DNA from 2 places in the Shewanella sp. SACH genome. Region 2 is predicted to be linked to the other one. Evidence: riboswitches for the same ligand, from Rfam matches in the RefSeq annotation. Region 2 holds a riboswitch; the other holds the start of a gene.
The links. A riboswitch is a leader RNA that binds a small molecule or an ion and turns the genes downstream of it on or off. The one in region 2 is predicted to bind thiamine pyrophosphate.
Positions count from the first base shown of each region.

Region 1: linked by a shared signal. The riboswitch ahead of thiC (phosphomethylpyrimidine synthase ThiC) and the one ahead of BM607_RS03900 (TonB-dependent receptor) in region 2 are both predicted to bind thiamine pyrophosphate.

Region 1 is NZ_MPDG02000001.1:1,444,407-1,447,834, reverse strand. It holds gene BM607_RS06270 (hypothetical protein) at 1-833, shown strand, start outside; TPP riboswitch at 1,000-1,098, shown strand; gene thiC (phosphomethylpyrimidine synthase ThiC) at 1,299-3,422, shown strand; gene BM607_RS06260 (bifunctional hydroxymethylpyrimidine kinase/phosphomethylpyrimidine kinase) at 3,425-3,428, shown strand, end outside.
Region 2 is NZ_MPDG02000001.1:886,320-889,747, forward strand. It holds gene BM607_RS03890 (PaaI family thioesterase) at 1-284, shown strand, start outside; gene BM607_RS03895 (YcfL family protein) at 426-821, shown strand; TPP riboswitch at 914-1,039, shown strand; gene BM607_RS03900 (TonB-dependent receptor) at 1,094-3,325, shown strand.

The DNA of each region.
Region 1 (3,428 bases), 560 kb from region 2:
TGTGGCGCCCACAGTTAAATCCCTTTGGATTAACGGAAACAGAAAGCCGGGGCCCTAAAGTAACGGCGCTCAAAGCTTATTTTATTTATGCTCCCGCAGTAGAGAAGGTTGAAAGCGCTGCGCTAGAAACAGAGAGCAAGGCCGTGGATAAGACTGAGATGACAAGTTCTGTTACGCCTACAACTGTTCCCACGCCTGCAACTCAAGTTAAGCCTCTGCCAATACTTGAAAAGATCATGCCTGAAAAAGTAGAGCAGGGAAAAGTGAAGCCAGATACGGTTAAACCGGACATCACTCAATCGAACCAATCTCAATCAAGTGCCCCAAGTGAAGTACAGCCCGCGGAAGTGACGGCAAAAAAACCAACTAATACGCTTGATACCACAGAAATAAAGCCGCAGCTTGGCGCTAAGAGTTCGCCCGCAGCAGAAGGTGAGAGCACAATAGCGACAAGCTCAAGCATGAGTTTATTCACCCAGCAATATTTTGAACGTCAGCGCGAGCAAGCGCTCGATGATCTCGTCATTGAACAGGCCGATAAGTTCACCCGGAAATCGAATATGAGTGAAATGAGCCCAGAGATGGAGGTGCTATTTGTCCCTAACGCCGATGATTTCGGTGGCACAACGAGTCTAGATTTACCCTTAGACCCAAATCGTATTGTGCGTAAAGGGGATACTTGTTATCGCGTGGTACAAGTCGGCACTCAAGTTAATCCTTACGCCGAAAATTTAGGTTTTCCCATTAACTGCAGTGGCAAAAAAATCAATCAAGCTATTGATGATGCCATTCAATCTCGATTAAACAAAATGATGCTCAAACCCCATAAATAGTGACTTTTTTTATGATTTATTTTCATGCTAATTATAGCTTTTTTAGTTTAATTTTATTTAATCATTTAAAAACAATTAATTATGAATCTTTATTTTGGATTGGTGGTTAAGATTTTTAATTGCTTTTTTCCTTGTTTGTTGCTGCCGCTTCTGTCTATACTGCGCACTCATCTTGTCGGAGTGCCTCTTGGCTGAGACCGTTTATTCGGGATCCGTTGAACCTGATCAGGTTAAAACCTGCGAAGGAAACAAGCGTAATAACACACATTAAATCGCCAAAATAGACGGCTTGAACACCTGTTAACTCAGCAGTGTTTTAAGCCTTAATGTTTAGATTTAATTGTTATTGAGCAGGGTAACTCAATTTTGAAGCCAGTGTTGGCCACAAAAATTGATTGCCATGCCCAGCTATCAACAACTCAATTCTCCAGACAAGCAACTCCATTTTTTAACGTGAGATTGCTTATGTCCAGTTCAAACCCAAACCCAGCTGTAGCTGCCAATGCGATAGAAATCACAGCGCTAGAATCGACAATCCCTAATAAATCGACAGTGGCTAATAAATCGGCTGAGTCTAGTCAATCAATCGTGTCTAAGGCGCCGAGTCGCCGCGAAACCCGCGCGCAGGCCCAAGCCTTTATCGATACGTTAGCGCCACTGCAACATCCTAATTCACAAAAGATTTATCTCGAAGGTTCAAGTGCCGATATTCGCGTTGGCATGCGACACATTCTGCAGACTGACACGCTGGTGGGCGGAACAGATGATGCGCCTATCATGGAGAAAAATCCGCCAATCCGAGTGTACGATTGCGCCGGACCTTATTCCGATCCTGAGGCCGACATCAATGTGCGTCTAGGTCTTGGTAAATTAAGACAAAACTGGATCCTAGCCCGCAACGACACAGAGCAATTACCCTGTGCCACCTCAGATTTTACCCAACAAAGACTCGCCGACGACGGTTTAGACCATCTGCGTTTTGAGGCAGGTTCGAGTGCAATTGTCCGCCCACGCAGAGCGCTGCAGGGTAAACGAGTCAGTCAATTACACTATGCCCGTCAAGGTATTATCACGCCCGAAATGGAATATGTGGCGATCCGCGAGAACATGGCACTTGCCGAAGTACAGGATGAAATCCTCAATCGTAAAGCCAAGGGCGAAGCTTTTGGTGCCTTAGTCGGCGAACCGATTACCGCCGAATTTGTCCGCGCTGAAGTTGCCCGTGGCCGCGCGATTATTCCGCTGAATATTAACCATCCCGAAGCCGAACCTATGATCATAGGGCGTAACTTTCTGGTGAAAGTGAACGCCAATATTGGTAACTCGGCGGTGACCTCTTCCATCGAGGAAGAAGTGGAAAAGCTCGTCTGGTCAACCCGTTGGGGTGCAGATACGGTAATGGATTTATCCACGGGTCGTTATATCCACGAAACCCGCGAGTGGATCATCCGTAACTCGCCAGTGCCCATTGGCACAGTGCCGATTTATCAAGCGCTGGAGAAAGTGAACGGCGTGGCAGAGGATTTAACCTGGGAAGTGTTCCGCGATACCTTGATTGAACAAGCGGAACAAGGTGTTGATTACTTTACCATTCATGCTGGTGTGCTGCTTCGTTACGTGCCGATGACGGCTAAACGCGTTACTGGGATCGTTTCCCGCGGCGGTTCAATTATGGCTAAATGGTGCCTGAGTCACCACAAGGAAAACTTCCTCTACAGCCATTTTCGTGAGATCTGTGAGCTTTGCGTTGCCTACGATGTATCCCTGTCTTTAGGTGATGGTATGCGTCCAGGCTCGATTGCCGACGCTAATGATGCCGCCCAGTTTGCAGAGCTTGAAACCTTAGGTGAGCTAGTCAAAATCGCGTGGGAATACGACGTACAAACCATTATCGAAGGGCCGGGACATATCCCGATGCAGCTCATTAAAGAGAACATGGACAAGCAGTTAGCTCACTGCGATGAAGCGCCGTTTTACACGCTTGGCCCACAAATCACCGATATCGCACCTGGGTATGATCATTTCACCTCCGGCATAGGCGCGGCCATGATTGCTTGGTACGGCTGCGCTATGTTGTGTTATGTCACGCCAAAAGAACACTTAGGATTACCGAATAAACAAGATGTTAAGCAAGGTTTGATTGCTTATAAGATTGCCGCCCACGCCGCCGATGTGGCGAAAGGTCATCCGAGTGCGCAAATTCGTGATAATGCGCTGGCAAAGGCGCGGTTCGAATTCCGCTGGGAAGATCAATATAACTTAGGACTCGATCCTGAAACCGCACGTGCTTATCACGATGAATCTTTACCGCAGGAATCCGCTAAAGTCGCGCATTTTTGCTCTATGTGCGGCCCTAAATTTTGTTCGATGAAAATCACCCAAGATGTGCGCGCCTATTCCGCTGGCTTAGAGGCGGCACAAGCGAAGGCGGAGCAAGTTGAAGCGGATGCCCAAGCCATGCAAGTCACAATCAAGACGCCGCAGGAGTTGGAAGCGGCTATGGCACTAAAATCGGCACAATTTGCCGCTTCGGGCGCCGAGATTTATCACGTGAAAGACAAGCTTGTCGCCGAAGCTGAGGAAGCCTAATTATGC
Region 2 (3,428 bases):
ATATCGGTAATCCTGTGTTGCCAGCGATTCATGGCGGCGTCATTGCAGGTTTTATGGAGATGTCGGCGATAGTGCAGTTAATGGTCTTTATGCAAACAGCCAAAGTGCCTAAAGTGGTCGATTTTTCCATCGACTATTTACGTGCAGGACTGCATAAAGATAGCTTTGCAGAATGTCGCATTACCCGTCAGGGGCGACGAGTGGCCAACGTGAATATCGATTGTTGGCAAACCAATCGTAAGCAGCTCATTGCTACGGCACGGGCGCACTTCCTGATTGATTAACCCGTTTTAGTGAGCAGATGTTCGAGTGATGATTAAGTCTGTCTTATTAAGCATAAGTTCAGCACAGTTCGATTAGCTTGTCGTTTAATGGGAAATGATGCGCGCTGGCCGCGCATTTTGTCGCGTGACTGGGAGAAAGAGATGAAAAAAATTTATACAGGACTATTATTGGCCGCGGCGCTGACCTTAGGTGCTTGTGCCTCACATACCGCAGGTATTTCAGTGAGTTCGCTCGGTGAAACCCGCGTCGATAATTCCAGCTTTGCCCGAGATATTGGAGTTGAAAGTGTGGATGCACGCCGAGTTGGCGATTTAGTGCAGGGTTCAGCGCTGATTGTTAGCAAATCATCAACTGACATGCGTGTGCAGTATAAATTCACTTGGTACGACGCCAGCGGCTACACCATAGAAGATGAAGCGACGAGCTGGAAATCGGTCAAGCTGCATGGCAAGCAACAATTGCAAGTCGCCGCCGTGGCGCCCAATGCCCAAGCGGTTAAATTTGATGTGTACGTGCGCGAAACTTTTTCGAATTAAGCCTGAAGTTCGCCCTGATAATGCCAGCTATGCTGGCATTTTTCATTTTATGAGGTAAATGTGTCATCCCATCCTATTACTCATGTATACTAGGCGTCGCCAAGGGGTGTTTGCAGCGAATTAATTTACGTTGATTACTGCAAACTGAGATGTCAGCTGACGAACCCTTAGAACCTGATCCGGCTAATACCGGCGTAGGAATGGGCCAATCAACAGCACACTTCTGAATCGCTTATTCGTTGCCGGATCTCAAACTATGTATTTGAGGTCCTATGTTAAACAGTAAAACGCTAAACAGTAACACGTCAAAACGTCATTCCCCATTTTCAACCATCACACCCAGCTTGTTTTTAACCCGAGCGCCGCTGGCGTTAGCCATTGCTACCGCGCTGAGCACTTCTGCATTTGCACAAACCGATGCTATCGATAAACCCGATCCCAGCACTGAGATGGAAGTCATGGTGGTGACGGCGGATTTTCGCAGCTCAAGCTTAGAAAAAATGCCTTCCAGCATTACCGTTATCGACAGCCAAAAAATTCAAGATGAAAGCGCGCAGCACTTTGAAGATCTGCTTAATTCAATCGCCAACTTTAACTGGTCAGGTGGAAGTTCGCGGCCGAAGTATTTTCAAATTCGCGGCGTAGGTGAGCAAGAGCAATACCAAGGTGCACCTAATTCTTCTGTGGGTTACATCATAGATGATATCGATTTATCCGGTATTGGCATGGTGTCGAGCATGTACGATCTACAACAGGTCGAAGTGCTACGTGGACCACAGGGCACACGTTATGGCGCGAATGCCTTAGCGGGACTGATTTATCTGAAAAGTAACGACCCCACCGATGTGTTTGAACATGGTGCAGAAGTCTCGTTAGGTGATGATAATTTACGCACGTTTAGCGGTTTCAGTTCAGGCCCATTAACGGATTCTGGCAAGCTGCTTTATCGCGTGTCACTGCAGCAACATCAACAAAATGGTTACCACGAAAACCTCAATTTAGGTCGTGACGATACCAATGGCCGCGATGAGTTCAGCGGCCGCGCTAAGCTGCGCTGGTATGCGACTGACGATTTGCAGTTTGATTTAACTGTGCTGCACGCCGATTTTGATAATGGCTATGATGTGTGGAGTTTAACCAATTCACCGACCCAGACGACATCGGATCAACCGGGTGTCGATAGCCAGCGCACCACAGGTGCAGGCTTTAAAGCGACCTATTCTGGCGCTGAAACCTTTGAGTTGACCTCGTTAACGTCCTTTGCGAATACCGATCACCATTACAGTTACGATGGCGATTGGTCGAACCCAGAGTATTGGGCTTCTAAGCAATGCAGTGAGAATAGTAATCTGGCGCCATGCCAATATGATTATTTTTGGGATAAAACTGGCCAACGTAAAACTGTGTCGCAAGAGTTTCGCTTAAGTTCTACCGAGCTGGGCCGAATCTTTGCGGACAGTACAGATTGGTTGCTTGGTGTGTACGGCATGAATCTGAAAGAAGATAACCAATTGTATTCTGAGTACAATACTTGGCCGGATGAAGTATTAGACTCTGAGTATGAAGCGACGAACTATGCCTTGTTTGGTCAGCTCGATACGGATCTGGGCTCAGATTATGCCTTATCTGTGGGCCTACGTTTAGAGCGCCGTAACAGCCATTACTCAGATACGAATAACGATAATTTCGACCCGAGTGAAACCATGTGGGGCGGTCATATTGCAGTGAGTAAAGTGCTGAATGACTCGCACAACGCTTATGTTCGTGTCGCGCGCGGTTACAAGGCGGGCGGTTTCAACATGACTTTACCTGTCGAATTGAACGATAAAAAAGAGTTTAGTACTGAGACGCTTTATAACTATGAAATTGGCCTTAAATCCCATTGGTTAGCGGGGCTTATCGATACTAATTTGGCGCTGTTCTATATGGACAGACAAGATCAACAGGTGGCGGCATCCCAGCAAGACCCTGATAAACCGCAGCGTTTTATCTTGTTCACCGAAAACGCTGGTAGTTCTAATAACTATGGTGCTGAGTTAGATGCGACCTGGTATGCCACGGATAATCTACAAATTTACTCAAGCTTAGGTTGGTTAGAAACGGCCTACGGTGACTACCAGTATCAGGATAAATACGGCACTGAGGTCGATTTAACTGGCCGCGATCTGGCTCATTCACCACACTTTACCTACAGCATTGGCGGGACTTATCGTACCAATTCGGGCTGGTTTACTAACCTAAACCTGAGCGGTAAGAGTGAGTTTTACTATTCCGACAGCAATGAATCCCGTTCTGAGCCTTACACTATCGTCAATGCCCGCGTGGGTTATGAGGCGAGTGCATGGTCAGCCTATTTATGGGGCCGTAATTTGTTTAATGAAGAATACGGTGTGCGCGGCTTCTACTTCGGTAACGAGCCAGATAATGGCTGGGCTGAAAAGCAATATATTCGTTACGGCGATCCGCGTCAGATTGGCGTAACTTTTAACGTTAAGTTTATGTAAAAGCTGATGTAATGGCACATATCACTATGAGCCTATTGGGCTAGCTCATGGCTAAGCTGTAGTCCAGTGTAAGGGCTACAGCTTCTCTCAAATTTAAGGAATT